Regions from separate parts of the Streptomyces sp. NPDC051452 genome, predicted to be linked through region 1. Evidence: riboswitches for the same ligand, from Rfam matches in the RefSeq annotation. Region 1 holds a riboswitch; each other region holds the start of a gene.
What was found. Region 1 has a riboswitch for cyclic di-AMP ahead of ACIBA9_RS00045 (peptidoglycan DD-metalloendopeptidase family protein). Riboswitches for the same ligand answer to the same signal wherever they lie in the genome.
Positions count from the first base shown of each region.

Region 2: another riboswitch for cyclic di-AMP. It lies ahead of ACIBA9_RS24935 (transglycosylase SLT domain-containing protein); the one in region 1 lies ahead of ACIBA9_RS00045 (peptidoglycan DD-metalloendopeptidase family protein).
Region 3: another riboswitch for cyclic di-AMP. It lies ahead of ACIBA9_RS28235 (NlpC/P60 family protein); the one in region 1 lies ahead of ACIBA9_RS00045 (peptidoglycan DD-metalloendopeptidase family protein).

Region 1 covers NZ_JBITEB010000001.1:1,964-12,296, forward strand. Annotated here, with positions in the region: gene dxs (1-deoxy-D-xylulose-5-phosphate synthase) at 1-375, shown strand, start outside; gene ACIBA9_RS00015 (aspartate aminotransferase family protein) at 372-1,757, shown strand; gene ACIBA9_RS00020 (hypothetical protein) at 1,826-2,122, opposite strand; gene ACIBA9_RS00025 (XRE family transcriptional regulator) at 2,277-2,900, shown strand; gene ACIBA9_RS00030 (DUF6126 family protein) at 2,897-3,019, shown strand; gene ACIBA9_RS00035 (tyrosine-protein phosphatase) at 3,081-3,878, opposite strand; gene ACIBA9_RS00040 (alpha-galactosidase) at 4,050-6,122, shown strand; cyclic di-AMP (ydaO/yuaA leader) riboswitch at 6,424-6,586, shown strand; gene ACIBA9_RS00045 (peptidoglycan DD-metalloendopeptidase family protein) at 6,591-7,511, shown strand; gene ACIBA9_RS00050 (SGNH/GDSL hydrolase family protein) at 7,790-8,575, shown strand; gene ACIBA9_RS00055 (TetR/AcrR family transcriptional regulator) at 8,656-9,276, opposite strand; gene ACIBA9_RS00060 (Glu/Leu/Phe/Val dehydrogenase dimerization domain-containing protein) at 9,439-10,333, opposite strand, start outside.
Region 2 covers NZ_JBITEB010000011.1:164,257-174,589, forward strand. Annotated here, with positions in the region: gene rarD (EamA family transporter RarD) at 1-735, shown strand, start outside; gene ACIBA9_RS24905 (hypothetical protein) at 926-2,014, opposite strand; gene ACIBA9_RS24910 (flavodoxin family protein) at 2,212-2,808, shown strand; gene ACIBA9_RS24915 (ABC transporter permease) at 2,870-3,754, opposite strand; gene ACIBA9_RS24920 (ABC transporter ATP-binding protein) at 3,741-4,748, opposite strand; gene ACIBA9_RS24925 (outer membrane lipoprotein carrier protein LolA) at 4,782-5,981, opposite strand; gene ACIBA9_RS24930 (polyprenyl synthetase family protein) at 6,394-7,404, opposite strand; cyclic di-AMP (ydaO/yuaA leader) riboswitch at 8,114-8,294, shown strand; gene ACIBA9_RS24935 (transglycosylase SLT domain-containing protein) at 8,298-8,786, shown strand; gene ACIBA9_RS24940 (HAD family hydrolase) at 8,863-9,675, opposite strand; gene fahA (fumarylacetoacetase) at 9,991-10,333, shown strand, end outside.
Region 3 covers NZ_JBITEB010000014.1:152,293-162,625, forward strand. Annotated here, with positions in the region: gene ACIBA9_RS28205 (SWIM zinc finger domain-containing protein) at 1-201, shown strand, start outside; gene ACIBA9_RS28210 (DUF5691 domain-containing protein) at 482-2,176, shown strand; gene ACIBA9_RS28215 (cobalamin B12-binding domain-containing protein) at 2,368-2,790, opposite strand; gene ACIBA9_RS28220 (esterase/lipase family protein) at 3,014-3,874, shown strand; gene ACIBA9_RS28225 (M23 family metallopeptidase) at 4,170-5,624, shown strand; gene pcrA (DNA helicase PcrA) at 5,707-8,196, opposite strand; cyclic di-AMP (ydaO/yuaA leader) riboswitch at 8,483-8,654, shown strand; gene ACIBA9_RS28235 (NlpC/P60 family protein) at 8,662-10,236, shown strand.

The sequences.
Region 1 (10,333 bases):
GTGATGGCCCCGGTGTGCCTGCGGGCCGCCGAACTCCTCCAGGCCGGGGGGGTGCGCTGCACGGTGGTCGACCCCCGCTGGGTCAAACCCGTCGACCCCGCCCTGCCCGGGCTCGCCGCAGAGCACCGCCTGGTCGCCGTGGTGGAGGACAACAGCCGTGCGGCAGGCGTCGGTTCGGCCGTCGCCCTGGCCCTCGGCGACGCCGACGTGGACGTGCCGGTGCGGCGGTTCGGCATCCCGGAGCAGTTCCTCGCCCACGCCAAGCGCGGCGAGGTGCTGGCCGACATCGGACTCACACCCGTCGAGATCGCCGGGCGGATCAGTGCGAGCCTGGCCGTCAAGGACGTCGACGGCGCAGTCAAGGAGAGTGCATGACCAGGGAGTTCGACCTCGGCGCCCTGCTCGCCGAGCGCGGAGCCGAACGTTACGAGCTGCACACCGGGTATCTGAACCCGCAACTGCCGCGCATGCTGCGCACCATCGGCTTCGACAAGGTCTACGAGCGCGCGGAGGGCGCCCATTTCTTCGACGCCGACGGCAACGACTATCTGGACATGCTCGCCGGGTTCGGCGTGATGGGGCTGGGCCGCCATCACCCGGTGGTCCGCAAGGCACTGCACGACGTCCTCGACCTCGACCTCGCCGACCTCACCCGCTTCGACTGCCAGCCGCTGCCCGGCCTGCTCGCGGAGCGGCTCCTCGCCCACAGCCCGCACCTGGACCGGGTGTTCTTCGGCAACAGCGGCACCGAGGCGGTGGAGACGGCCCTGAAGTTCGCCCGCTACGCCACCGGCAGGCCCCGCGTCCTCTACTGCGATCACGCCTTTCACGGCCTGACCACCGGCTCCCTCTCGGTCAACGGCGAGAACGGCTTCCGTGACGGCTTCGCTCCACTGTTGCCCGACACCGCCGTGCCCCTCGGTGATCTCGGCGCCCTGGCACGGGAGTTGAAGAAGGGGGACGTCGCGGCCCTGATCGTCGAGCCGATCCAGGGCAAGGGCGTGCACGAGGCTCCACCGGGCTATCTGCGCGCCGCCCAGGAGCTGCTGCACCGGCACAAGGCGCTGCTCATCGCCGACGAGGTGCAGACCGGACTCGGCCGCACCGGCGACTTCTACGCCTACCAGCACGAGGACGGCGTCGAACCGGACCTGGTGTGCGTGGCCAAGGCCCTCTCCGGCGGTTACGTCCCCGTAGGCGCCACCCTCGGCAAGGACTGGATCTTCAAGAAGGTCTACTCGTCCATGGACCGGGTGCTGGTCCACTCGGCGAGCTTCGGCGGCAACGCGCAGGCGATGGCGTGCGGGCTCGCCGTGCTGTCGGTCATGGAGAACGAACAGATCGTCGCCCAGGTGCGCACCACCGGCGAGCTGCTGAAGTCCCGGCTGACCGCGCTGATCGACACCTACGAACTGCTCGCCGACGTCCGGGGCCGCGGACTGATGATCGGCATCGAGTTCGGCAGGCCGTCCTCGCTGAAGCTGCGCGGTCGCTGGACCATGCTCCAGGCCGCACGCAAGGGCCTGTTCGCGCAGATGGTCGTCGTCCCGCTGCTCCAGCGGCACCGGATCCTCACCCAGGTGTCCGGTGACCACCTGGAGGTCATCAAGCTCATCCCGCCGCTGGTCGTCGACGAGGCCGACGTGGACCGGTTCGTGGACGCCTTCACGGCCGTGATGGACGACGCGCACAGCGGCGGCGGCCTGATGTGGGACTTCGGCAAGACACTGATCAAACAGGCGGTCGCGAACCGCTGACCGCCGGGCGCGCGTCCCTCACCGTGCCCCGCCGGGCCCGCCCGGCGGGGCACGCGCCGTTCACGCCGCTACCACGCGCTGAGCACCACGAAGTAGAGGAACAGGCTCGTCAGCCCGGTGGTGCCCAGGACGAGTCCGACGACGGCGGTCCACAGCCGGCCCAGTCCGCGGTCGGCGTAGTAGATGCCCATGGCGCCGAAGGTGACCGCGAGCCCGCCGGCGATCAGCGACCACGGGAGCAGGAGGAACATGAGCGTCGGCCAGAAGCCGGCGGCGGCGAAGGCGCCGAGGACGACGGAGAGCGGGCCCAGGGCGACGGCCGGTGACTCCGAGTCGTCCCGCCGTACCGAGCTGTTACCGGACATGCCGTTACCCCCTTGTGAACACGTCCCCCTTTTGAACGCGTTCAAATACTAGGCTCGACCGTAGCACGACGGCTCCCATCCCATCGGGGGCTCCGGTCTTTGCCTGACAGGCAAGAAATTTGCCGCAGAGGCAAGCCTCGGGCTCAATGGAGGCATGAACGCCTCAGATGCCGTGCCGCCGGCGGACCAGGGCGGCGACCTGCCCCCGGTCGCGCTCCGGCTGCGGGCGCTGCGCCGGCGGGCCGGCCTCACCCTGGAGGCCGCGGCCCGCACCGCCGGGCTCTCGCCCGCCCACCTGTCCCGCCTGGAGACCGGGCACCGCCAGCCCTCGCTGCCGATGCTCCTCGCGCTCGCCCGTATCTACGGTACGACCGTCTCCGAATTGCTGGGAGAGACCGTCGCCGACCGGGACGCGATCGTCCGGGCCGCCGACATGGAACCGACCCGCGCGGGCGGCTGGACGTACCTCCAGGCCGGGGCGCCGGGCCGCGGCATGCAGGCCCTGCGCGTGCGCGTGCCGTACGGGGCGCAGGGCGACATCGTGCGCGTCCACCCCGGCGAGGAGTGGCTCTACGTCCTCACCGGGCGCCTGCGACTGCGCCTCGGTGACACCGCGCACCTGCTCGCACCCGGGGACAGCGCGCACTTCGACTCGCTCACCCCGCACCGCATCGCCGCCGAGGACCACGACGGCGTGGAGTTGCTGTTCGTCCACACCCTGCTGCAGAGCCCCACGGCCACGCTGTGCCTGGGCCCCTTGACCGGAGAGCTGCCATGAGCGACTTCGAGACGAAGTTCCCCCGTGCCCTGTGGATCCGCCTGATCATCTACATCGCCCTCGGCCATGTCCTCGCCGCGTTCCTCTACCTGCTGTTCGCGGTGGGCGCCAAGGGCTGAGCGCGCGGCGGCGCCGCATCGCGCCGCGCCGCCCCGCGCGGTCGGGGGCGTTCCGGTCCGGTCAGTCCAGCAGGCGCGCGGCGAGCCGGTCCCGCTCCCGTGAGGAGAGGCCGAGGCCCTGCTCCACATAGGCGTCGAAGCCGCCCCAGGTCTCCTCGATGCTCGCGAAGGCCGCCTCCAGATACTCGGCGCGCGCGTCGAAGAGCGGGCTGAGCAGCTCCATCACCTCGGGGGTGTACGCGGTGTCCGGGCTGCCGTTGCGGCGGACCTTGTAGCGGCGGTGCTTGGCGTTCGACTCCAGGTAGTCGGCGACGACCGCCTCGCGTTCCACGCCCACCGCGAGGAGTGTGACGGCTATCGAGATGCCGGCGCGGTCCTTGCCCGCCGCGCAGTGCATCAGCGCCGGCACGCTGTCCTCGGCGAGCGCGCGCAGCACCCGGGAGTGCTCGGCCGTGCGCTCCTTGACGATCCTCCGGTAGGAGGCCGTCATCCGGGCCGCGGCCTTGCCCTCGTCCAGGATCGAGCGCAGCTGGTCGAGGTCGCCGTCGCGGACCATCTTCCAGAATTCGGCGCCGTCCGCCGGATCGCTCAGCGGGAGGTTCACGTTCCGCACGCCGGGCAGCTCGATGTCCGGGCCTTCCAGCTTCCGGTCGGCCGCGTTGCGGAAGTCGAAGACCGTGTGCAGGCCCAGGGAGGCGAGGAAGACCGCGTCCTCGGCCGTGGCGTGCGCCAGATGCCCACTGCGGAACAGCACGCCGTGTCGCACCCGTCGTCCGTCCACGGTGGGCAGTCCGCCCACGTCGCGGAAATTGCGCACTCCGGCCAGCTCCGGCTCGGTCGACGGGACCTGCTGCGTCACGGGGGCTCCTCCCGAAAGGGCGCCGCCGGCGCGGCTCGCCGACGGGCGTTCCGTCGACCATACGACATTGCTTTCCTCGGGCAATGAGTTGTCCACAGGCATTGTCACCAGCGGAACCACACCCGATGATGTTCGCACTTGAGCGGATCCGTTGGCACCTGTGAGGTCTCGATGGCGGACGTCGCCGAAGACGGTCATACCTGGCTCCTGTCGGGTCCCACCAGCAGCTACGCCCTGCATCTCACCCCGGCGGACGAACTGCTCCATCTGCACTGGGGCCCGCGCATCGGCCTCGCGGACGCGCAGGCGCTGGCAGAGAGCCCGCCGCCCGGCCACCGGCCCTTCGAGTCCCCGCTCGACGGCCGGGAGGAATACCCCGTCGAGGGCGGCCCCCGCTTCACCCGCCCCGCCCTCTCGGTGCGCACGGACGAGCGCCGCGGCACGGAGTGGGCTTTCGAGTCGTACGACTCGGCGGGTGACGAACTGCGGCTGCGCTTTCGCGACGACGGGGTGGAGATCACCCTGCACTACCGGATGCGCGGGGACGTCGTGGAGCGCTGGGTGACCGTGGCGAACGGCACTCACGCGCGCGTGGAGCTGCTGCGGGCCGACGCCGCCACCTGGACCCTGCCCGACCGGGAGGGCTGGCGCCTGTCCCAGCTGCACGGCCGCTGGGCCGCCGAGTCCCGCCTCACCACCGCGCCCCTCACCTACGGCGAGAAGGTCATCGGCAGCCGGCGCGGCCACACCGGCCACCAGCACCTGCCCTGGGTGGCGCTCGACACCGACGCGACCGAGGAGAGCGGCGAGGTCTACGGCTGCGCCCTGGGCTGGTCCGGCACCTGGCGCATCGCCGTCGCCCAACTCCCCGACGCGCGCGTGCAGATCACCGGTGGCGCCGGTCACGACGACTCCGGGCTGCTGCTCCTGCGGCCGGGGGAGGCGTACACCACCCCCGTCTTCGCGGGGCTGTGGAGCGACGGCGGCTTCGGGGGCGCGAGCCGTGCCTGGCACGCCTACCAGCGCGCGTACGTCATCCCGGACGCGGACCGGGACCGGCCCGTCCTCTTCAACTGCTGGGAGGCGACGAAGTTCGACATCTCCGAGGAACAGCAGACCGCCCTCGCCCACCGCGCCGCCGAGATCGGCGTCGAGCTGTTCGTGGTGGACGACGGCTGGTTCGGCGCACGTACCAGCGACCGGGCCGGGCTCGGTGACTGGACCCCCAACCCCGACCGCTTCCCGCACGGCCTGAGGCCCCTCGCCGACCGGGTGCACGGCCTCGGCATGCGGTTCGGCATCTGGGTAGAGCCCGAGATGGTCAACCCGGACAGCGACCTGTACCGCGCCCACCCCGACTGGGTGCAGTACCGGCCGGGGCGGCGGCGCACGGAGCAGCGCAACCAGCTCGTCCTCAACCTCGCCCGCGACGACGTCCGGGAGTACCTGTGGGAGCGGCTGGACGCCCTGCTGTCCAGTGCCCCGATCGACTATGTGAAGTGGGACTTCAACCGCTGCTTCACCGACGCCGGCTGGCCCGGTGAACCGTATCCGCAGCGGCTGTGGGTGGACCATGTGCGCGCCCTGTACGCCCTGCTGGACCGGTTGCGGGCGGCACACCCCAAGGTCGCCTTCGAGTCGTGCTCGGGCGGTGGCGGCAGGATCGATCTCGGGGTGCTGAGCCGCACCGACCAGGTGTGGACCTCCGACAACACCGATCCGCTGGACCGGCTCGCCATCCAGCACGGCTTCAGCCAGATCCATCCCGCCCGGATCATGGCCGCCTGGGTCACCGACAGCCCGAACACGCAGCTCAACGGCAGGGTCAGCACCCTGCGCTTCCGTTTCGTCAGCGCCATGGCCGGCGTCCTCGGAGTCGGCGGTGACCTCACGCGCTGGAGCGCGCGGGAGCTGGCCGAGGCCGGGCGGTGGGTGGCCCTGTACAAGGAGATCCGCCCGGTCGTCCAGCGCGGCGCGTTGTACCGGCTGCGGCCCCCGAGGGGCGGCCTGAGCGCCGTCCAGTACGTCCTCGGGGACGAGACGGTGGTCCTCGCCTGGCTGCAGGCGCAGCGCCATGGGGAACCCGCGCCGGCGGTTCGGCTGCGCGGACTCGACCCCACGGCATCGTACGAATGCCGTGAAACGGGCGCGGTCCATCGAGGGGCCGTCCTGCTGCACCACGGCCTGCGTACCGGCCTGACGGGCGACCTCGATGCGGCGATTATCCGCCTCCACCGCATCTGATGCGTATGCCTGAATCGACGCCTTGATCCCAACTGGTAGTGACATGAGGGCCTGTGGTGGGGTGGCGCGTGAGGAGGGTCATATCGGTGACCGTCCGTGGTGTGTCATGTCCACGTAATTCCGGTACGGGAAAGGCGAATCGGCGGGACCCGGGGGCGGGAATGCACGGAGGGTGTCCGCGTATGCGCGCCTTCGATCTTGCGGAAGACGGACAAGGGGAGCCGGCTGCTTGTTTCCGTGCCTGCCGCTCGCTTACGTTCACCACCGATCCGGACGGAACGCCGAATCCTGCCGCCGCCCGGACTCCCACACACTTGACCCGCGTTCGGCAGGAGCGGGGGACCCACCAGGTACGACTGCCTGTCCGGTCTCCGCGACAGGCTCGGGGTGAAGCCGTGTGTCACACGGCCGGGCAGCTCCAGCCCGAACCCGACAGCTGACCTCGCAGGCGTCGGAGAGGAATGCGCCATGCCCGCCAAGGGTAAGCACCGACGTCCCAAGACCCCGCGTCTTTCCCGCTCCGCCGCCGTCGCCGGAACCGGCGGCGCGGCGCTGGCCCTCCCGCTGTTCGCGGCCGTCGGCGCGCATGCCGCCACCCCGGCGCAGTCCCTCCCCGGAAAGGCCGTCCAGTCCGTCCGGGCCGCGGCGCAGAAGACCGCCGTCCAGCCTGGCGCGGCGGCAGGCACCTACACGGTGCAGTCCGGCGACTGCCTCGCCACCATCGCCGAACGCCGGCACGTAGGCGGCGGCTGGCAGCGGCTCTACGAGGACAACCGGCAGGCCGTCGGCGCCGACCCGGCACTGATCCACCCCGGTCTGAAGCTCACCATCGGCGAGCGGGCCGCGCGGGACTCCGCCGTATCCGCACCCCGGCAGCACTCCTCGGCCACGACCCCGTCCCCGGCCCCCGTCCGGTCCGCCCCGGCGCAGGCGGCCCCGGCCGCCCGGCCGTCCGGCGCCATCACCCCGGCTCCCGCCACCGGTTTCACCCTCCCCGTGTCCGGCGCCACCATCGGCACCGGCTACCACGTGGCAGGCAGCATGTGGTCCAGCGGGTACCACACCGGCGTCGACTTCGTCGTCCCGCCCGGCACCCCGCTCCAGGCCGTGGCGGCGGGCACGGTCGTCTCCGCCGGCTGGGGCGGCGCGTACGGCAACCAGGTCGTCATCAAGCTCGCCGACGGCCACTACGCCCAGTACGCCCACCTCTCCCGGCTCTCCGTCTCGGCCGGCCAGAGCGTGAGCACGGGTCAGCGGATCGGCCTGTCCGGCGCCACCGGCAACGTGACCGGCCCCCATCTGCACTTCGAGATCCGCACCACGCCGGACTACGGCTCCGACATCGACCCGGTCGGCTATCTGCGCGAGCACGGCGTCGCCGTCGGCTGAGCGTCACCTCGCGGGCGAACTGCTCGCCCACCGAGCCCCCGAAGGCCGGACCCCCGATCCCCGGGTCCGGCCTTCGGCGTGTCCGGGCGGAGCCGGTCCTTCCGTACGACGATCACAATCTCAACGTGTCCACCGGCAGGCCTATTCCAAGATTGACGAAGTATTTAAGAGTGGCCCTTCTCACCAGTCGTCAACCCCCGCCTACGGTCGCGTAGGTCACATCCCAAGGTGAATCATGGTCCGACGTGGCAGACGATTCGAAGAGTGACAACACATCAGTGATCGGGTCGTACGTGGCGCTGGGGGACAGCTTCACCGAGGGCGTCGGCGATCCGGGCCCGGGCGGCGCCTTCGTCGGCTGGGCGGACCGGTTCGCGGTGCTCCTCGCCGACCGGCGCCCCGAGGGCGACTTCCGATACACCAACCTCGCCGTACGCGGGAAGCTGCTGGACCAGATCGTGGCCGACCAGGTCCCCCAGGTCGCCGAACTGGCCCCGGACCTGGTCTCCTTCTGCGCCGGCGGCAACGACATCATCCGTCCGGGCACCGACCCCGACGAGGTGGCCGAGCGGTTCGAGCGGGCTGTGGCCCGGCTGGCGGCGGTGGCGGGCAGGGTGATGGTGACGACCGGCTTCGACACCCGGGGCGTCCCGGTGCTCAGGCATCTGCGCGGCAAGATCGCCACGTACAACGGGCATGTCCGGGCGATCGCCGACCGCTACGGCTGTCCCGTGCTGGACCTGTGGTCCCTCAAGTCGGTGCAGGACCGCAGGGCCTGGGACAGCGACCGGCTCCACCTCTCACCCGAGGGACACACGCGCGTGGCCCTGCGGGCCGGGCTCGCCCTCGGCCTCGACGTCCCGGCCGACCCGGAACAGCCGTGGCCGCCGCTGCCGCAGCGCGGCACCCTGGAGGTCCGGCGCGACGACGTCCAGTGGGCTCGCGAGTTCCTCGTCCCGTGGATCGGCCGGCGGCTGCGCGGCGAGTCCTCCGGCGACCATGTGACGGCGAAGGGCTCCCTGTCGCCGGACGACATCAAGTCGCGGATCGCCTCCGTGGCCTGACCCCGCCGCGCCCGCTCCGGGCCGTTCACCCGGGCGGCCCGGGGCCGGCGCGTGCCATGCCGTCGTCTCCGGCCGCGCCCCTATCGCCCGCGTTCGGTCAACGCCCGCCGGTCCAGGCCCAGTTCCCGGGCCAGGGCCTCGTCGACCCACTCCTGTGCGCGCGAGCGCGGCACCGCCCCCGGGTACGACGTCAGCTGTACGGCCAGGCCGTCCAGCAGGGCCGTCAGCCGCAGGGCGGTAGCGGCAGGGTCGGCGCACGTGAACTCGCCCGCCGCCACACCCTCGGCGATGACCTCGGTGATCGCGGCCTTCCACTGCTTGTCCAGATCCCGGGAGACCTCGCGCAGGGCGGGTTCGCGCAGGGCCACGGCCCAGCCCTCGATCCACAGCCGCCAGCCCTTGGCCTGTCCGGTGGGCGCGTACCAGCGCACCGCCGCCCGCAGCCGGCGCAGGGCCGACGTGCGGCGGCCCAGCAGCTTGCGCAGATGTGAGAGGTCGTCCTGCGCCGCGTACGAGAACGCGGCCGCGACCAGCTTCTCCTTGGTGGAGAAGTGGTACAGCACCAGCGCGTTGCTCACCCCGAGCGTCGCGGCCACGTCGGCGATCCTGATCGCCGCCACGCCCCGCGCCTCGATCTGCCCGATGGCGGCCCGCAGCAGGTCCTCCCGCCGCTCGGCCACACTCAACCGCACTCTCGCCACGCGGTCACCCTAGCCCTTTGTCAAGGACCTGCCCAAAGAGCCCACCGGCCGGCCGGACGACACCACCCGGGGCAACCCCGGCGGGCGGCACCGGAGGCGGAGCGCTCGAAGGCCAGTGGCACCGGCGGCCGCAGGAGCCCGGCGAGACGGGCCCGGGCTCGCTCAGCGGTACCATCCGAAGCGTTCCGCGATCACCGGCAGCCGGGCGGTCACCACGGCGTGCGCGGCCGTTCGCGGGGTCGTGCCGTCGGCTTCCGCGCGGTCGAGCACCAGAGCGACCAGGGCGCGCATCGACCGCCGGATGTGCGCGAACGCCTCGTCGGCATCGGCGCCGATGTCACCGAACAGCGTCCACCACCACCAGGCGTTCGTCGCGGAGTTGACCACCACGTCCGGCAGCACCGTCACCCCGCGCGCGGTCAGCAGCGCCTCCGCCTCGGGCAGTACGGGCATGTTGGCGGCCTCGACGATCCAGCGGGCACCGATCCGCGCCTGGTCGGCCACGCCGATCGCGTACGACACGGCCGCCGGCACGAGTACCTCCGCCGCCACGGACAGCCAGGCGTCGCCGGGCAGTTCGCGGTCGCCGGAGCGCAGCACCCCTCGGTCCACCGTGCCGTAGCCGTCCCGCCCGGCCAGCAGCGCCTCGACGTCCAGGCCCGCCGGATTGGCGATCGTGCCCTTGACGTCGGCGACGGCGACCACGGTCAGACCCGCGCGCGCCAGGAAGCGCGCGGTGGCCCCGCCCATCGTGCCGAACCCCTGGACGGCGACCCGGGTGCCCCGATACGGCACCGACGCCCGGTCGAGTGCCGCGAGCACCGACTCGGCGACCCCGCAGCCACCGGCCAGCTCGTCCAGTCCGATGCCGTCCACGTCGACCGCGAACGCCTCCGCGAGCCGCCCCCGAGCCGCCGTCTCGTCGTCCAGCAGCGGGTACACCGCCTGAACGCAGGAGACCAGGCCCGCCTCCGCCGCCGCGCGGTCCACCAGGTCCTGGCTCAACCCCAGATCCTCGCCGGTGGTCCAGCAGCTCTCCACGTACGGCCGCATCGCA
Region 2 (10,333 bases), on a different contig from region 1:
TACATCTGGGCGGTGAACTCCGGCCATGTCGTCGAGGCCTCGCTCGGGTACTTCATCAACCCGCTGGTCACCATCGGGATGGGTGTGCTGCTGCTGAAGGAGCGGCTGCGGCCCGCGCAGTGGGTGGCGGTGGCGACCGGCCTCGTCGCCGTCGTCGTGCTGACCATCGGCTACGGCCACCCGCCGTGGATCTCGCTCTGCCTCGCCTTCTCCTTCGCCACCTACGGTCTGGTGAAGAAGAAGGTGGACCTCGGCGGTGTGGAGTCGCTGGCCGCCGAGACCGCCATCCAGTTCCTGCCCGCCCTCGGCTATCTGCTGTGGCTCGCCGCGCACGGCGAGAGCAGCTTCGCCGACGCCGGGACCGGGCACGCCGCCCTCCTCGCCTCCACGGGCGTCGTCACCGCGCTGCCGCTGGTCTGCTTCGGCGCGTCGGCGATCCGGGTCCCCCTGTCGACGCTCGGTCTCCTCCAGTACCTGACCCCCGTCTTCCAGTTCCTGCTCGGCATCCTCTACTTCCACGAGGCCATGCCGCCCGCCCGCTGGGCCGGGTTCGCGCTGGTCTGGGTGGCGCTGGTGCTGCTCACGGGCGACGCGCTGCGCACCGCACGCCGGGCCAGACGCACGCTCGCCGCGAAGAGCGGCGGGGCGAGGGCGGCGCAGGGGCCGGACGGGGCCATGGCCGTCACCGGCGAGGCCGCGGGGAGCGGCGGGAGCGGCGAGGCCGGGAGGCGGTAGCAGGTCGACGCGGTCGGTCGGCGCAGCCGGTCACGGGCCGCCCCGCCCTCCGGGACCCGGCAGCCTCGGCGCGCGGGTGCCGCGCGGGCCGGGTGGCGATGGGGCTGACCCGGAGGACCACGAGTTCCGTGTGCACAGGGCCCACCACGCGCCGGACGCCCGGATGTCCGCCGCGCGGCCGGTGGCGCTCCTACGCCTGGGCCGTGCGGGCCGCCCGGTCGGTCAGGCGGAGCATGCGGGCGCGGGCGGACTCCAGGGGGCGGGGGTCCTCGGCCGCGGGGCCCGGCTCGGCGGTGAGGTCGGCCCACAGCTCGATCAGATCGCGGCCCATCCGCAGCCCCTCCTCGGGGTCGCGCACCGCGCGCCACGCGGTCGCCGCGCTCTGCACGTTGCCGTAGGCCGCCCCCGCGTCCAGCGCGGCGCGGCGCAGCCGGGCGAGCTCCAGGGAGAGGCGGAAGGCGCGGACCGGGTCGCCCGCGAGGTAGGCGATGTACGCCGCCATCTCGCGCAGGTGCAACACCTCGGCATGGCGGGGGCCCAGCACCGCGGACGCCTCGGTGACCGTGCGGTCGGCGAGTTCCACCGCCGCCTCGATACGGCCTGCCCGCACGGCCTCGTTGATCCGCGTCATGGGCTCGGTGAGCAGCTCGGCCCCTTCCACGGTCTCGGTCACCGGGCCGTCCCCGAGCATCTCCTCGGCGACGGCGTCGAACCCCCGGGGCGGCGTGGGGGTGGGAACGTGGGCGGGCTCCGGCTCGACCGGGCCCAGGAGGGGCACGGAGAGCAGCCTCGGCTCCACCGGCAGCGGCGCGGCGGGCAGCGGTTTTGCCACCAGGGGTGAGGGGCCGGATTCCGCCGTGAGCGGCGCGGGGCCGGGTTCCGGCATGACGGGCGGGGGGCCGAACCGCCCTGTCGGGGCCGGCGCGGAAGCGGTCGGTGCGGCCGTCCCGGCGGGTACGGCCGGCGCGCCCGGCGTCTCGCCCTCCCTCACCCGGACGGGTTCCCCGGTCATCCGGCTGGAGCCGTCGGTGGAGACCTCCAGGGGGACCACGCAGCCGGCGCGTTCGTCGTGGATCGTGGCGCGTATCGGGGCACCGAGGCTGATGGCCAGGCGCTGGAGATGGTTGAGCACGGCCTGCTGGATCTCCTCACCCGGTGCCGCGACGACGTGCGCCCCGCCCACCGACGCGCCCGCCGCGCCGAACACCCGGACGGCCACCACCGAGGTGTGCGTCCCGGGCTGCTGCACCCGCTTCTTCTCGAAGCTGAGTCGAGACATCGGTTTCCCTCACTCCCCCGGCGTCACGATCCGGTCGTACGCGTCCTGTGGACCAGTGTGTCGTCTACCCCCTGGCTTCCGCGTCACCACGACGTCACAGCATCGCACCAGCCGCACCCTGGCAAATTTGCTTGCATGTGCATAAGATGCGTACGCCTTTATTTTCGTTCGACACCACTTCTCGTCCTGGGGGACCCATGAGCCGCCGCTTTCTCTTCGTCCTGGGCAGCGCCCGCGCCGAGGGCAACACCGAGTCGCTGGCCCGCAAGGCCGCCGAACAGCTGCCCGGTGACGTGGAACAGGACTGGATCCACCTCGCCGAGAACCCGCTGCCGGACTTCGTGGACCTGCGGCACGACAGCGATCACGTACGGCCGGCCGCGGACACCCCCGCCGGCCGGGCGCTGGACGCCACGCTCGCGGCCACGGACATCGTGATCGCCTCGCCGCTGTACTGGTACTCGGTGTCCGGCCTCACCAAGACCTATCTGGATCACTGGTCCGCCTGGCTGCGCATCCCCGAGATCGACTTCAGGGCGGCCATGGCCGGCCGCACCCTCTGGGGTGTCGCCGCGCTCGCGGCCGTCGAACCGTCCGTCGCCGACCCCTACGTGGGCACCCTGAACAACTCCGCCGCCTATCTGGGCATGCGCTTCGGCGGTGTGCTGCTGGGCAACGGCAGCGGGCGCGGCGACGTGCTGAGGGACACCGCGGCTCTGGCCCGCGCGAAGACGTTCTTCGCGCAGGACGCGCCGCTCGCGCGCTTCCCGCACGAGGTGCATGAGGCCGCCTGAGGGGGCTCGGGCTCGGCGTGGGGCGGCGGTCCGGCGTTCCGGCGGTCCGGCGGTCCGGCGGTCAGGCGCTGATGTCCCTGGCCGTGAACCGTGCCCAGGCGGCCGAACCGAACACGCCCGCGTACAGGGCCTGTAGGCCGAGGTTGTGCACCAGGTCGTCCCAGTAGACCGGCTCGCGCATCAGGTCGGCGAAGGACAGCCAGTAGTGCGGGAAGAGGTACGGCTGGATGGCGTGCAGCTGGGGTATCTGGTCGAGGATCTGCACGGTGATGAGCAGGCCGACGGTGGTCGCCATGGCCGCGATGCCGCTGTTGGTGAGCGTCGACACGAACAGGCCCAGGGCCGCCACGCCGACCAGCGAGGCGGCGACGACCAGCGCTATCAGCAGGGCCCGGCCGAGTCCCTCGGCGTAGCTGATCCGGGTTCCGGAGATGGTCGTCAGATCGCCGAGCGGGAAGAGCAGGGCGCCGACGATCAGCGCCGAGCCGGCCACCACCAGGGTGGCCAGTACGCAGAAGGCCAGCACGGTCGCGTACTTGGTCAGCAGCAGCCGGGTGCGCCCGGCCGGCGCGACCAGCAGATAGCGCAGGGTGCCCGCGCCCGCCTCCCCCGCGATCGCGTCGCCCGCGACGACGCCGACGGCCATCGGCAGGAAGAACGGCAGCGTCGCGGCGAGCGAGGTGAACACCAGGAACAGGCCGTTGTTGGTGATCTGCGAGATGAACGCCGGGCCCTGTCCGCCGTCTCCGCCCGCTCGGGAGCCGCCGCTCGTCTCGATCCGCACCGCGATTCCGACCAGCACCGGCACCGCCGCCAGCACCGCGAGCAGGGCGAGCGTGCGCCAGCGGCGGAGCGTGGTGACGACCTCGTTGCGCAGCAGCCCGAAGGCCCACAGGGGGCTCGGCCGGCGCGCCACCGACGCCGGGACCGGCTCAGCCCGCGACATCGAAACCCTCCCCCGTCAGGGCCACGAACGCGTCCTCCAGCGAGGCCCGTTCGAGCGTGAATCCCCGGACCCGTACCCCCGCGCCGAACAGGGCGGCGCTCACCTCGGACAGCTCCCGGGCGGGCGGCTCGCCGGTGACCCGGTCCCCCTCGGCGATGACGTCCGTGACGCCCTGTTCCTTCAGCACCCGGGCCGCCTCGACGGCGTCCGGAGTGGTCACCACCAGCCGGCCGCGGGCACCGGCCGCCAGGTCGGCCACCGCGCCCTGGGTGATCAGCCGGCCCTGTGCCATGACGGCCGCGTGGGTGCACACCTGCTCGATCTCGTCGAGGAGGTGGGAGGAGAGGAAGACGGTCGTGCCTTCGGCGGCAAGTTCCCTGATCAGGGCACGGATCTCGCGCATCCCCTGCGGGTCGAGCCCGTTGGTCGGCTCGTCCAGCACGAGCAGTCTGCGCGACCGGAGCAGCGCGGCGGCGAGGCCCAGACGCTGTTTCATGCCGAGCGAGTACGCCTTCGCCTTCTTGCCCGCGGCGGCCGCGAGTCCCACCCGGTCCAGTGCGGCGGCGACGCGGGCACGCCGGGTGCGGGGGTCGGCGGTCGGATCGGCGGCGTCGTAGCGCAGCAGGTTGTCCCGGCCGGACAGGAAGCCGTACAGCGCAGGGCCCTCGATCAGCGCGCCGACCTGCGGCAGGACCGTGCGGGCCGATCCGGGCATGGGGCGGCCCAGCACCCGGGCGGTGCCCGCGGTCGGCTCGATCAGGCCCATCAGCATGCGGATGGTGGTGGTCTTGCCGGAGCCGTTCGGGCCGAGGAAGCCGAAGACGCTGCCCGCCGGGACGGTCAGGTCGAGACCGTCTACGGCGAGCTGTCCGCCGCGGTAGCGCTTGGTGAGGCCGTGCGTGGCGATGACGCTCGCCCCCGCCTGCCCGAGGTCGCGCTCCGGCGCGCCCCCCGGGCCGGGCCCCTCCCGCCGCGCGGCGGACGGTCCGTCCATCGGCTCCCCCTCGTCTCGTCGGGCCCGGAAGGGTTACTTCCCCGCGTCGGCCGCCTTCACCAGGGCGTCCTTGGTCACCGCACCGGCGTAGACCTTGCCGTCGTCGGTGATCAGGGCGTTGACCAGGCGGGTGGAGAAGACGGTGCCCTTGCCGAACTTGCCGGACACCTTGTCCCCGAGCGAGTCGAGGAAGCCGCCGGCGGCACCGCTCGCCGAGCCGGTCGGCAGACCGCCCTTGGCACCGGTGTCGAAGGTGACGACGGAGGTCCAGCCCTTGCCGAGGACCGTGGCCCCCTCTCGGCCCTTGCCGAAGCCGTGGTCCGCCTTCGGGCCGTGCTCCCGCGCCCCGGACTCCTTGTCCCCCTCGGTGACCTTGGCGCCCTTGGGCGGGGTGAAGTCGAACGTGGAGGCAGCGGGCTTCGCGAAGGAGACCTGGGTGAAGCCCGCGTTGACGACGGCGGCGCCGCCGCTCCTCGGGGTCAGCGTGAACTTCAGCGGCAGCCCCGTCTTCGCGTCCACGGCGATGCTGATCGCGCCGACCGTGGTGCCGGACTGCCTGGGCTTGATCAGCAGCTTGTAGGCGTCGCGGCCGGCGACCCGCTCGGTGCCGTCGACGGTGACGGACGTGGTGTCGTCCACCGACTTCAGCGCCTTGTCGGCGAGGTCCTTGGGCGTGGAGGGCGGCTCGGCCTGGTGGTGCCTGCCGGTGCCCGCGTCGGTGGAGTGGTAGACCTGGTTGCTCTTGCTGTCGTAGCCCCAGACGTCCTTGCCGTCGTGGATGAGGCTGTACTCGGCGCCCTGCTCAAGCAGGGACAGTTTCTGCCGGTCCGGGCCGTCTTCCGCCACCCGCAGGGTGTGCGTGCCGGTGGCCAGTTCGGTCAGCTTGGCGCGCGGGTCGGCGGAGGAGCCGTCGCCGGAGCCCCGGGTCGCCCCGGAGGCGAAGCCGCCGCCCAGCCCGCCGAGGTCGGGCAGTCCCAGGTCGGTGCTGACCCGGACGGTGCCGGACAGCTGCTGTACGTCCGACTTGGCGATCTTCTCCACGAGCTGTTGAGCGCTGATCCTGGGCAGGTCGGGGTCGCCGGAGTCGGCGAGCGCCGGGACCAGCCCGATCGTGGCCGCCGCCACCCCCACCACCGCGACCGGGACCGCGTACCGCGCGGCCTTGCGCCGGCCGGAGGGAGCGTCCTCGTCCCGTGCGGCGGCCGGTGCGTCGTCGGATTCGTACGGTGCCATGTGTGCCTTACCTCCGTCGTCCGCGGCGGCTGTCCTCACGCTGGTCCACCTAAGCCGCCATTCTCACCCGAATCGGTGAGGAGTGGTGATGTCCGTGGTTTCCATCTGACCAAATCCGCCGTGTCGAAGCGTCAGACCACGGAGCCAACTCCGTGTACGCCTGGGGTATGACACGCGGGGTCCCCTGGTATCCCGACCCGTAGGGGACGGGGCGGGAGGGGAGGCGGTCGAGGACGGGGGCGGGGGCGCGGGCGCGGGGTGTGTGCGGGATGCCGTGTGGTCGCCGGGGCGTGCGGAGTGGTCGCCGGGGCGTGCGGGGTGGCCGGTTGGGCCTGCGGGGTGGCCGGTGGGGGCGTCCCGGGTGGGGGCAGCGCCGGTGTGCGCTGCCCCGGTGAGGCCGCAGGTGGTGGGGCTAGCCAGCGCGGTGCACCACGGCGTCGCAGAGCTCCAGCAGGGACGTCTTGGCGTCGCACTCCCGCAGCGGGGCCAGCGCGGCCCGCGCCTCCTCCGCGTAACGGACGGTGTCCCGGCGGGCCTGCTCCAGCGCGGGGTGCGCGCGCAGCGCGGCCAGCGCCTCGGCGTGCCGGGCGTCGTCACTGAGGTCGGAGTCCAGCAGCTCGCACAGGGCGATGTCCTCGGGCTTCCCGAGGCGGGCGGCACGCTCGCGCAGCCGCAGCACCGGCAGGGTCGGGATGCCCTCGCGCAGGTCGGTGCCCGGGGTCTTGCCGGACTCGTGGGAGTCGGAGGCGATGTCTAGGACGTCGTCCGCGAGCTGGAAGGCCACCCCGAGCCGTTCGCCGTACTGGGTGAGGACGTCGACGACCCGCTCGTCGGCGCCGGACATCATCGCGCCGAACCGGCACGCGACCGCCACCAGGGAGCCCGTCTTGCCGCTGAGCACGTCCAGGTAGTGCTCGACGGGGTCACGGCCGTCCGAGGGACCGGCGGTCTCCAGGATCTGGCCCGTGACCAGCCGCTCGAACGCGAGGGCCTGCACCCGGACCGCCTCGGGGCCGAGGTCGGCGAGGATCTGGGAGGCGCGGGCGAAGAGGAAGTCCCCGGTGAGGACCGCGACCGAGTTGCCCCAGCGCGTGTTGGCGCTGTCCACGCCGCGCCGCACGGCCGCCTCGTCCATGACGTCGTCGTGATACAGCGTGGCGAGGTGCGTCAGCTCCACGACGACGGCCGACGGCACGATGCCCGGCGCGTAGGGATCGCCGAACTGCGCCGCGAGCATCACGAGCAGCGGCCGGAACCGCTTCCCACCGGCCCGCACCAGGTGCTGGGCGGCCTCCGTGATGAAGGGGACCTCGCTCTTCGTGGCCTCGAGCAGCCCCTCCTCGACAGCCGCCAATCCCACCTGGACATCGGCTTCCAGAGCCTGGTCCCGCACGCTCAGCCCGAACGGCCCGACGACGGTCACGAGGGGTCTCCTGTCTGCTGGTGTCTGCTGGCGATTACACGGTTTGTCGATAGGTCGCTGCCATCACTCAAGTCAGCGTATCCGGTCCTGTTTCGATCACCGATAGCGCCCACCGGTCCAGCCCGGGCCGTATCGGATCATGACCGGTATGGTTTTGATCGGATAGTAAGGGCGGATACCTCTCGACTTAACATGACTCGGCGGGGTTTGTCGCGACCTGGGGGTGAGCGGAGCGGCGCGGCGTCCCCGCCGGCCGTCCGCCGGGACCCCCCGGAGGGGTGCGCGACCACGGCCGGATCCGCCCGCGCGATCCATTCCTCCCCCTCCCCCCTCCTCTCCCCTCTTCCCGCGCCGCCCGATCCCATCCGCGCGCCCCCGGTCATGACGAGAACGACCGACGGCGCGTCACGGATCCCCCCACTGTCCAATTTTCGGAGCGAATCGCCCTAATCCCTCATGTCTGATTTGCAGGGTTTTGCTATTTCGTGAGTTGGGTCACGTGGCCCCCGGCGTCACCCCACCCGCCCGGAGACACCTTTTCCCGTTTGCCATCGGCGAGTTGAGGGTTGGCAACCGCAAAGGATCAAGTACCTCATACGGCCCCGATCAAGGTCAAATAGTGCGTTGTATGAATCCGGTGCTTGTTCCCGACATGTGCTCTCGCATACGTTCCCGGCCATCGGGTGGACGCCTAATCCTGCCGCCACCCGCATACCCATCGACGAACTCATTCGCAGGGCAGGAGCGGGGGAACCAGGTAAGTCGCCGGACCGGACGGCACATGTCGCACCGGAACGGCTAGGGGTTAAGTCGCGCTCTACCGGAGCGCGACCGGGCACCTCCCCGCCCGAACCCGACAGCTCACCTCGCAGGCGCCGGAGAGGAACTTCCCCATGCCTGCTGCCGCTCAGCCCCGCCGCGTTCGCTCCAACCGCCTCGTCCGCAAGCTCGCCGTCCTCGGCACCGGCGCCGCCGTGCTCGCCCTTCCGCTGATCGGCGCGGCCAGCGCCTCCGCGGCCACCCCGGCGGCCAAGACCGCGTCCACCACGCCCGCCGGTTACCCGAACAACCTCGACGGCTGGATCCGCGAGTCGCTCGCGATCATGGCCCAGAAGCACATCCCGGGTACCTACAACGGCATCTACCGCAACATCATCCGGGAGTCGTCCGGCAACCCGGCGGCCATCAACCTGTGGGACTCCAACGCGGCCAAGGGCATCCCGTCCAAGGGTCTGCTCCAGGTCATCGACCCGACCTTCAACGCGTACCACGTGGCCGGAACCTCGTTCAACATCTACGACCCGGTCGCGAACATCACCGCCGCCTGCAACTACGCGGCCGCGCGCTACGGGTCGATCGACAACGTGTTCGGCGCGTACTGACGCGGCACGCACCGAGGGACGGCGCACCGGCACCGACGTAGGGAAGGTGCCGGTCAGCCGGTCACCGGTCAGCCGGTCAGCCGGTCGGGAAGATCTTTTCGAGGACGACGGCGATGCCGTCGTCCTCGTTCGACCGGGTGATCTCATCGGCCACCGCCTTGAGTTCGGGATGCGCGTTGGCCATGGCGACCCCGTGGGCCGCCCAGTCGAACATCGGGATGTCATTGGGCATGTCCCCGAAGGCGAGGGCCTGTTCCGGCTCGACCCCGAGCCGTTCGGCGGCCAGCGCGAGACCGGTCGCCTTGGTCACCCCGTGCGGCTGGAGCTCCACGGTCCCCGGCCCCGACATGGTGACGGTGGCCAGCGAGCCCACCGCCGCCCGCGCGACGGCCGCCAACTCGTCGTCGGTCAGGGTGGCGTGGCGCAGCAGCACCTTGCTGATGGGCGCGCGCCACAGGTCGTCGCGCCGGGCGACCCGGACCGCGGGCAGGGTCGGGCGCGGCATCAGATACCCGGGCTCGACGAGCGTGAGACCGTCCACGCCGTCCTGGTCGACGGCCGCGTGGACCTGCCCCACCTCCGCCTCGATCTTGCCGAGCGCGGCCTCGGCCAGTTCCCGGTCCAGCCGGACCGACCAGACCAGCCGGCCGGACGCGGCGTCGTAGAGCTGGGCACCCTGTCCGCACACCGCGAGGTCGGCGCGGCCGAGGCCCGCCAGCAGGGACCGAACCCGCGGGGCCGGCCAGCCCGTGACCACCAGGTGCCGGGCGCCCGCCCGCGCCACCCGCGCGAGCGCGGCGAGCGACCGGTCGGAGACCGTGTCGTCGCCACGCAACAGCGTCCCGTCCAGGTCGGTGGCGATCAGTGCGTACGCGGGGGTGGGTGCCATGATCAGAGAATACGGACACCGCGCCTCGCCGACTCACCCGTGATCGCGCGCACTTACGTGCCGTCCAGCCCCGGGAGAGCGCCGCTCGGAAGGGGTGCGGTGGGCGGCGGACCGGCTTCCGCGGCCTCACCCGGCGGCACCTCACGCGGTCGTGCGCCGGAGCCGTCATCCGATCATCCTCCGATGACTTTCGGCCGCTCCCCGAGGTGACGCCCGAGGGCACTGCCCAAGACACGCATCCCGGCCGTAACGTGTGGCCCGACCACATGGAACGCAGAGCCATGCATGGCCTGGATGAGAGCGAGGCAGCACCCCATGCCCCCCTTCGACGTCCCCGAGGGCGACCCCTTCGGCCCGCACAACCTTCCCTATGGCGTGTTCTCGCCCTCCGGCAGCACGGAGCGGAGGGTCGGTGTCCGGCTCGGGGACCACGTTCTCGACGCGGGCGCCGCGGCCGCCGCCCTCGGCTCACCGCACGGCTCCCTGCTTGTGCGGCCCACCCTCAACCCCCTGCTGGCGGCCGGGCCCACGGTCTGGTCGCAGGTGCGGCAGGCGCTGACCGAGTGGGTGACGGAGCCGGCACACCGGCCGAAGGTCGAACCGCTCTTCCACCCCTTGTCGTCGGTCACCCTCCACCTGCCCTTCGAGGTCGCCGACT
Region 3 (10,333 bases), on a different contig from region 1:
GACTGGTGGCAGCTGGCCGACGCCGACACGGACGCGGCGCTGCCGCTGTCCCGGGGCGCCCGTGTCCGCTCCGGCCTGTGGCGTCTGGTGGCCGTGTCCGGGGGCGCCCCGGTGAAGGTCTTCGGCGAGTGCGGTCACCGTGGCTTCACCCCGCTCACGGTCTGGCCGCAGGGAGCGGGCGAGGCGGTGGCGCTGTGCTGAGCCGGCCGTCCTTGATTGGCATCGGACACGTCCGGGGCCGGGTCGGCCACCGGCCCACCGGACAGCGCACGAGTCACATCGACCGCACCGCCCCACAGCCCGAGCGCCGTATCGATGACCGCACCTCTCCACCCAAGCAGCGCTCCGGTGACCACACCCCACGGCCCGAGCACCGCGCCGGCCGCCGCACCCCGCCGTCCTGGCACCGCTCCGGCCACTCCGGCCACTCCAGCCACCTCAACCGACGGCCACTCGGGCACGGCTTTCCGAAGGGACGGACATGAACGCGACCCCAGCCCCGACCCCAGCCCCGACAGCTCAGGCGGACCCGTCCCGGATTCCCCCGGCACCCCCCGCCGCGCCCTGGGAGGACCTCGTCACCAACGCCCTGCTGGGCACCGACCGGCGTCCTCCGGCACAGGGCGCGCCCGGCCGGGCGGCTCCCGTCACCCTGCTGGACGCGGCCGCCGTGGCGACCGTACGGCGGCGCGCCGGGCTGCGGCCGGGGCGGGCGGCGCGGCGGCCGGAACGGGCCCCCGAGGATCCGCGCCCGGCGCTGCCTCCGGCGGCGGCTCGCAGACTCGCGCTGCTGCTGGCCGACCGTTCCGGCGGCACGTCGGGCGGCCGGCGCGGCAGCTCCCCCGACCTCACGGAGCTGCTCCCGCAGTGGCTCGCGGCCGCGGACGCGCACGGGTACGCGGCGCCCCCGCAGACACTGCCCGCGCTGCTGGACGCGGCCCGGGGCCGTACGGACCTGCGTCCGGCGGCGCTGGCGTTCGCGGGTCCCCGCGCGCTGTGGCTGGCCCGGCTGAACCCGGACTGGCGGTTCGCCCTGCGCGCGGCCCCCGGCGGCGGGACGGCACTGCCCACCCCCGACGACCCCGAAGCGGTGCGGCGGTTGTGGCGGGAAGGACTGTTCGCCGAGCGGGTGGCCCTGCTGGGGCTGTCGCGCTCCCGTACGCCCGCACTCGCCCGTGATCTGCTGGCCTCGACCTGGGCGACGGAACGGGCCGAGGACCGGCTGATGTTCCTCGACTCGCTGCGCGTGGGCCTGTCCGCCGAGGACGAGCCTTTCCTGGAGCGGGCATTGGGCGATCGCAGCCGCAACGTCCGGGCGATGGCGGCCGAGTTGCTGTCGACGCTGCCGGACTCGGCGCTCGGCGCGCGCATGGCCGTACGGGCCGCCGCGTGTGTGGCCTTGGACCGCACGGGGGACGCGCCGACGATCGTGGTGGAGGCGCCACCGGAGTGCGACTCCGGCATGGAGCGGGACGGTGTGGTGGCCAAACCGCCCGCCGGCCGTGGGGAACGGTCTTGGTGGCTGGGGCAGTTGGTGGAGGCCGCGCCGCTCGGCACCTGGCCGCAGCGGCTGGGTGGCCGAAGTGCGCGGGAGATCGTGGCGCTGCCGGTGGCGGACGGCTGGCAGGGCGAGCTGCACGCGGCCTGGTGCCGGGCAGCGGTGCGACAGGGGGACGCCGATTGGTCCAGGGCCTTGCTCGGTGTGCCGTCGGCGCCGGAGGCGGGCGGGCCGGGGGCGGTCTCCCTGGCGGAGCGGGCCAAGCTGCTGGCCGCGCTGGATGCGGCGGAACGGGCCGAGTGGGTGGGCGGATTCATCGCGGCCCACGGCCTTTCGGAGGCCTTCCAGCTGCTCGGCGTGTGCGCGGTGCCCTGGGCCGCGCCGCTCGGCCGGGCGGTCGTGGACGCCCTCAACATCGCCAGGGACGCGGGGAACTACCCGTGGAGCTTCAGCGGGGTGATGGGGCTTGCGGAGCGCTGCCTCGACCCGGCGGAGACCGGCCGGCTGGAGGCGCTGCTGGCGAGACCCGACGAGCGGGAGGACGCGGCGCCCGGCGCCGGCGGGTACTGGGCGGAGGCCTTCCAGCGGCTGGTCACCACGCTGCGGCTGCGGGCGGACATGGCGGCGGAGCTCGGCCCCACACCACCGGGCCGACCGCCGCGGGAACCCGCCGGGTGACCACCGGCGCCCGGCCGACCGCCACAGGGACCCGCTCGGCGGCCGCGGGCGCCCGCCCGATCACGGCAGGCGCCGCCCGCGGGCACTGTTGAGACGTACGGGAACACTTGTTCGGCGGGCGCGGACGGCCGCCACCCAGCCATGGTGGACGGCCGGGCCGTCACTCGCCGTCGTGGACGACCGGCCGACGCTCAGCCTCCGGACGCGGCCGGCTGGTGGACGTTCTCCCGGACCCACTCCACGATCGAGGTGGTCGTCGCCCCGGGTGTGAAGATCTCCGCGACACCCTTCGCCTTCAGGGGCGGGATGTCCTCCTCCGGGATGATGCCGCCGCCGAAGACGAGGATGTCCTCGGCCTCCCGCTCCTTCAGCAGCGCGATCACCGCGGCGAACAACGTGTTGTGCGCCCCGGAGAGGACGGACAGCCCGATCGCGTCGGCGTCCTCCTGGATCGCGGTGTCGACGATCTGCTCCGGCGTCTGATGGAGCCCGGTGTAGATGACCTCCATACCGGCGTCGCGCAGGGCACGCGCGATGACCTTGGCCCCGCGATCGTGGCCATCGAGCCCCGGCTTGGCCACCACCACGCGGATCGGACCGGCTGCCACACCCATCACTGCCTCCATCAGACGACCACGGAAGCGATCGCTTCCGCCCGTAACGACAAGTACCGCACTCGTGGCGCGGGCCGCCACCCGTCGTGAAGTGAACGAACGTTATCTCCAGCATCCCGCAAGCGGCAGTTTTACGGGACGCCGCGAGGGGGAAATCACATGGTGGGACATGAGGGCACACGGGGGCCGAGCCGTTTCCCGGTGTGCCGACGGGAGGTCGGCCATGAAGGTCAACGGGCTGTCGCCACTCTTCCTCCCGCTATGCCGCCTTCTGTGGCCCGGCAGGCTGGCCGGCCTGTCCATGACGCTGCTGAAGGCGACGGCCCTGGAGGCGGCCATCCTGGCCGGTCACCTCCTGCTCTACCCGACAGGCCTCATCCAGGAGCGTCGCGCCGCCCCGGGTGGTGCGCCGTCCGCCGCCGACGGCACCCTCGCCCTGCCGGTCCGGCCCGGCGCCCCCGTCGTCCTGCTGCACGGCTTCATCGACAACCGCTCGGTGTTCGTGCTGCTGCGCCGAAGCCTCGTCCAGCACGGCAGACAGCGGGTGGAGTCACTCAACTACTCTCCGTTGACCTGCGACATCCGCATCGCCGCGGAGCTGCTCGGCCGGCATGTCGAGGAGATCTGCGAGCGCACGGGCAGTGCGCGGATCGACATCGTGGGGCACAGCCTCGGGGGGCTGATCGCCCGCTACTACGTGCAGTGTCTGGGCGGGGACCTTCGGGTGCGCACGCTCGTCACCCTCGGCACCCCGCACTCCGGGACCCGGGTGGCGCCACTGGCCAACGCGCACCCGATCGTGCGGCAGATGCGGCCCGGCTCGGAGGTGATCGAGGAGCTGGCCCGGCCCGCGCCCGGCTGCCGTACCCGCTTCGTCAGCTTCTGGAGCGACCTGGACTCCGTGATGGTTCCGCTGGAGACGGCCTGTCTGGAGCACCCCGACCTCGACACCCAGAACGTTCGGGTGACCGGCATCGGCCATCTCGCGATGCCCGTGCACCCCGCCGTGGCGGCGGGGATACGCGAGGCTCTCGACGCCACGCACCCCGGCGACCAGCAGACCGGCGGCCTGACGGTGGCCTGACGGTGGCATGACGGCGACCTGTGGCGGTATGACGCCCGGGGACTGACGGCGGTGCGTGGGGCCGGAGGAGCCGCATGGGGCGCGGCACAGCCGTCCCAGAGGTAACTCACCGTCACCTGACATCGAACACTCTTCGAACACAAAGCCAAACTCGCGTCCGGCGCCCCCGAAACACGGCCGAATGCCCGTTTCCGGCCCACACGAAACCAGTCGAAGATTGTCGCGCCCGCATACCGCCGGGTACAGTCGCCGCACTGCTCTGGCAGCCCCTGTTGTCGAGGCGAAAGAGAAGTTGGTGAACGACCGTCACCCGTCGGGGACCATGACCACCCCGGCCCCGGCTTCCGACGCCTCAGACCTGCACTACGCGCCGTACGGCACACCGGAGGTCCCCTACGACGACCTCACCACGTACGGCGGCTATGACGCCACCGGTTTCGCGGGCGATGCGAGCGCCACCACGGCCTTCGACAGCGACCCCCTGTTCGGCAGCCTGCCGGGTACCGGGCAGCACACCGGCGCGTACGACACCACGCACTGGCAGACAGGCACCGCGCAGACCCAGGACCAGGACCCGTACGCGGCACAGCACCACCCTGGCTACGACTCCGGCGCGTACGACACCACCGCCTGGGCCTTCCCCGCGCAGACGACCGGGAACGACGTGAGCGGGCAATGGGACGCCGGTGCCTGGCTCCAGCCCGACCGGTCCGCCGGCGCCGACCCCACTCAGCAGTGGCAGTGGGGCACCCAGACCTTCGACACCGGCGCGTACGACGCCACCCAGTGGAACTCCGCCGGCCAGGCCGCGCCCCAGCAGGACGAGCAGGTCGGCGAACCCTTCGACCAACAGCCCACCGCCACCTTCGAGCAGGTCGGCGAGGCGTCCCACACCGCTGATCTCGAGCAGACCGGCGACTCGTCCGAGCCCGCGGCCACCGGTGAACTGCCCGTCGTGCGGAGTCTGCTGGAGGGCCAGGAAGAGGTCACTCCGGCGTCCGCGCCCCGCGCGCGCTCCAGGCGTCGTACGCCCGCCAAGCGCTCCGCCCTGTTCACCGTCGCCGTGCCCTCGGTCTGTGTAATGGGTGTCGCCGGGATCGCGGCCGCCTCGGTCGGCGCCCTGGCCGACGACGCCCCCTCGGACACCACCGCCAGCGCCGCCGAGGGGCACGCGGTGCAGCCGTCGGTCGCCAACAGCCAGCTGGACAAGCAGCTCAAGACGCTCTCCGCCGGGGCCCACGACTTCGCCGACCGGGCGAGCCGCACACAGGAGCGCATCGACCTCAAGACACAGCAGGCACTGGAGAAGAAGAAGGCCGCCGCGGAGGCCGCGCTCAAGGAACGGCTGCGCCCCAAGTTCGTGCTGCCGGTCGCGCAGCGGGGCCTGAGCGCCTACTTCGGCCAGGCCGGCGTGAACTGGATGTCGGTGCACACCGGCATCGACTTCCCCGTCTCCTACGGCACCACGGTGATGGCCGCCACCGACGGCACGGTCACCACCAAGTGGAACAGCGCCTACGGCAACATGCTGATCCTGACGGCGAAGGACGGCACGGAGACCTGGTACTGCCACCTCTCCAGCTACCGCGTGGCCTCCGGTACCAGCGTCAAGGCCGGCCAGCCGGTCGCCTACTCCGGCAACTCCGGCAACTCCACCGGCCCGCACCTGCACTTCGAGGTACGCCCGGCGGGCGGAGCGGCCGTGGACCCGCTGCCCTGGCTGCGCAGCCACGGGCTGGACCCGACCTGAGCCCGCGCGGAGCCGGGCCCCGCCGAACCGGCGGGGCCCACCCCGTCCACTGCCTGGTCCCCCGCTCCGCCAAGAGCTTCGGCTAGAGCTTCTCCACCGGGGCGTAGCGCAGCAGCAGCCGCTTCGGCTTGGTGTCACCGAAGTCGACCGTGGCCTCCGCGTTCGCGCCCGTGCCCTTCACCCCGACCACCGTGCCTAGCCCGAACTGGTCGTGGGTGACCCGGTCCCCCACGGCCAGGGCGACCACCGGCTTCTCCGCGCCGCGCCGCGTGGCGAACCCGGACGCCCCCGACGCCGAGGACCGCGAACGACTGGAGGACAGCGAGGCCGCGATGCCCGAAGCCGGCCCGGAGGACACCGGCGCGGCCGCACCCGTGCGCTTCCACTCCAGATGCGTGCCCGGGATTTCCTCCAGGAAGCGGGAGGGCGGGTTGTACGACGGCTGGCCCCAGGCGCTGCGCATCGTCGACCTCGTGAGGTACAGCCGCTCGCGCGCGCGTGTGATGCCGACGTACGCCAGGCGCCGCTCCTCCTCCAGCTCCTTGGTCTGACCGAGGGCGCGCATGTGCGGGAAGACGCCGTCCTCCATGCCGGTCAGGAAGACGACCGGGAACTCCAGGCCCTTGGCGGTGTGCAGGGTCATCAGCGTGATGACGCCGTCGCCGTCCTCCTCGTCGGGGATCTGGTCGGAGTCGGCGACCAGGGCGACCTGCTCCAGGAAGTCGGCCAGCGTGCCCTGCTCGCCCTCTTCCCGCTCCTGCTCGAACTCCAGGGCCACGGCCGCGAGTTCCTGCAGGTTCTCGATGCGGGTCTCGTCCTGGGGGTCGGTGGAGTTCTGCAACTCGGCCAGGTACCCGGTGCGTTCGAGTATGGCCTCCAGGACGGTCGCCGGCCCGGCGCCGGACTCGACGACCGTGCGCAGGTCCTCCATGAGCGTGTTGAACCGCTTGACCGCGTTGGTGGAACGCGCGGCCATGCCGTACGCCTCGTCGACGCGCTTCAGGGCCTGCGGGAAGCTGATCTTCTCGCGCTGGGAGAGGGCGTCGATCATCGCCTCCGCGCGCTCGCCGATGCCCCGCTTGGGCACGTTGAGGATGCGGCGCAGCGGCACCGTGTCCTCGGGGTTGGCGAGCACACGCAGGTAGGCGAGGACGTCCCGGACCTCCTTGCGCTCGTAGAAGCGGACGCCGCCGACGACCTTGTAGGGCAGGCCGACGCGGATGAAGACCTCTTCGAAGACACGGGACTGGGCGTTGGTGCGGTAGAAGACGGCGACATCGCCGGCCCTGGCCTCGCCGGCGTCCGTGAGGCGGTCTATCTCCTCCGCGACGAACTGGGCCTCGTCGTGCTCGGTGTCGGCGACGTACCCGGTGATCAGCGCGCCCTGGCCGGCGTTGGTCCACAGGTTCTTCGGGCGCCGGGACTCGTTGCGCTCGATGACCGCGTTGGCCGCCGACAGGATGGTCTGCGAGGAGCGGTAGTTCTGCTCCAGCAGGATCGTCGTCGCGCTGGGGTAGTCCTCCTCGAACTGGAGGATGTTGCGGATCGTCGCGCCCCGGAAGGCGTAGATCGACTGGTCCGCGTCACCCACGACGCACAGCTCGGCGGGCGGCAGGTCGTCCTCGCGGGGCGGGGTGTCGACGTCCCCGGCGGCGCGCTCGCCCGTGCCGACGAGTTCCCGCACGAGGGCGTACTGGGCGTGGTTGGTGTCCTGGTACTCGTCGACCAGGACGTGCCGGAAGCGGCGGCGGTAGTGGTCCGCGACGTCCGGGAAGGCCCGCAGCAGGTTGACCGTCGTCATGATCAGGTCGTCGAAGTCGAGCGCGTTCGCCTCGCGCAGCCGGGACTGGTACAGCGCGTAGGCCTGGGCGAGGGTCTTCTCGAATCCGTCGGTGGCCTGACCGGCGAAGTCCTCCTCGTCGATCAGCTCGTTCTTCAGGTTGCTGATCTTGGCGCTGAAGGACTTGGGCGGGAAGCGCTTGGGGTCGAGGTCCAGGTCGCGGCAGACCAGGGCCATCAGGCGCTTGCTGTCGGCGGCGTCGTAGATCGAGAAGGAGGACGTGAAGCCGAGCTTCTTCGACTCGCGCCGCAGGATCCGCACACACGCGCTGTGGAAGGTCATCACCCACATCGCGTTCGCCCGCGGTCCCACGAGCTGCTCGACGCGCTCCTTCATCTCGCCCGCGGCCTTGTTGGTGAAGGTGATCGCGAGGATCTGGCCCGGGTGCACGGCGCGCTCGGCGAGCAGGTAGGCGATGCGGTGGGTGAGCACACGCGTCTTGCCGGAACCGGCGCCCGCGACGATGAGCAGCGGGGAGCCGGCGTGCACGACCGCGGCGCGCTGGTTGTCGTTCAGCCCCGCCAGCAGGGCCGCCGCGTCGAGGGCGGGGCGCGGGGCGCCGTCGCGGTAGTAGGCGTCCCGGTCCGGCGGCGCGTCGAACTTCCCGCCGAACAGATCGTCCGGAAGCGGCTCCGGAGCGTGCTCGTCCTCGGGGGGCGGCGGGGGCTCCTCCGCGTGCCCGCGAGGGGGCTGGAGGTCCGCCAGGAAGCTGTCGTCAAAGAGGCTGCTCATCGCTCTCCGAGTCTAGGGCGCCCCACCGACAACCGGTCGCCGTCCCTCGAACCCGGTCCCGCGAGCGGGGCCACCGCCGGGATGTGCCCCGGGGCGCCGGTCAGCGCCCCACCAGGCACGATCTTTTCCTCACCCTGTGGAAGCGGCCGGTGACACCGGTGTGAAAGTGCCCTCAGGTCACGGAAATGTATCGGACATACCTCGCACCAACCTTCACAGAAGTCACACGAGTTGGTTAGGTTTCCCTCAGGCCGCACGACCCCTCTCCGGCGAACCTCGCCGGGCCGCGCGGCCTCCGCCGAGTCCGGCGCGCCCCGCACGGTGCCCGGAGCCGGGGACCCACCGATCCTGGGGTGAATCGGCCGACTCCCGCCCGGGACGACGCCGTAGGGCAACCCTTCCGAACCACCCGCCCGAACCCGACAGCTAACCCGGTAGGCGGCATGTTGGAAGGAGTCGCCTCCCTTGGCGTCGCACCGCAAGCCGCGCCCCGGCGGCACCCGTGGACCGGGCCTTCATGGCTCCGCCCTCGCCACCGCCGCCGTCACCTCCGTGGCCGTCCTGTCCCAGACGGCCGAGGCCGTGTCCGCCGACGACGGCAGGCCGAGCCTGGAGGAGATCGAGAAGAAGATCGACGAGCTGTACCGCCTGGCCGACCCGCCACCGGAGGAAGAACCGGCGGCCCGGCACCGGGCGCGCGCCGACGAGACCCGTCAGGCGGAGGCCCGGCGCGCGGCGCGGCTCGCCAAGGCCCGCGAGGCCCGGGATCCGTTCCCGCCCGCCCCGGACGTGGCCGCCTCGCTGCTCGCCGAGTATCCCCAGGACCACTTCGCCCAGAACAGGGTGATGAACCGGCTCGCCTCGCGCGTGAAGGACGCGGCCGAGCGGGGCAGAAACGCCAGGAGTCCCCGGACGCCGGACGCCGGGCACTACGACGTGCAGGCCGCCAAGGCGGCGATCCAGTACAAGCTCGCCACCGCGCGCGAGCTGCTGTCCCGGCTCACCTCCCAGGCGGACTCCCGGCAGACCACCCCCGACCACCCGACCTCGCTCACCGGCCGGGACACCCTCGGCCGACCGGACACCTTCGGCGGGGCGGGCACCTTGGGTGGGGCGGGCACCTTGGGTGGGGCGCACACCTTGGGTGGGGCGCACGTTTTGGGTGGGGCGCACGTTTTGGGTGGGTCGGATGCTCTCAGTGGGTCGGATGCCTTCGGGCGGTTCCATGGCCGGCCGGACACCCCGGGTGGGTCGGACACCTTCGGCGGGTCGCACACCTTCGCCGAGTCGGAGGCCCTCGGCGGTCCTGACACCTTCGGCCGGCCCCACCCACACGGCCGGCCGGATACCCTCGGCGGGTTGGACACCTTCGGTGGGTCCGACACCTTCGGCGGGTCGCACACGCTCAGTGGGTCGCACACCTTCGGCGGATCGGATGCCCTCGGGGTGCCGTGGTCGGCGACGCGAGACCCGCAGGCAGCACTCGACCGGCCGCAGTCGGAGGCAACCGCTCCGGGGCCGATCGCACCAGTGACGACCGCACCAGTGACGACCGCTCCGGGGCCGATCGCGTCAGGGTCGGTCACCCCGGGGTCGATCGCCCCGGGAACGACCGCCGCTGCGCCGACCACGTCGGCGGCGCCCCTCCCGGCGGCGCACATGTCCCCGGGCTCGCAGCAGGCCACGAAGGCGGGGAAGGCGGTCGCCTTCGCCCGGGCCCAGCTCGGCAAGCCGTATGTGAGCGGCGCCAGTGGACCGGGCTCGTACGACTGCTCCGGCCTCACCCAGGCCGCCTGGAAGGCCGCCGGAGTCACCCTGCCGCGTTCCGCCCAGGCCCAGGCAGCGGCGGGAGCTCCGGTCCCGCTCGCCGACGCCCGCGCTGGTGACCTGGTCTTCTTCCACGCCGACGGCAGCCACGTCGGCCTCTGCACGGGCAACGGGATGATGATCCACGCCCCGAGGCCCGGCGGGTACGTCCGCGAGGCGCCGGTCGACCTCTCCGGAGGGTCGGTCATCCACAGCGTGGTGCGGCCGGCCTGACCGTTCTTCTCGCGGATCCCCTCGCGGATATCCGTCACGGGCCGCGCGTCCCGCCCATCGGTTCGCGCGTCCCGTCTTCCCGGATCGCGGGGCCCCA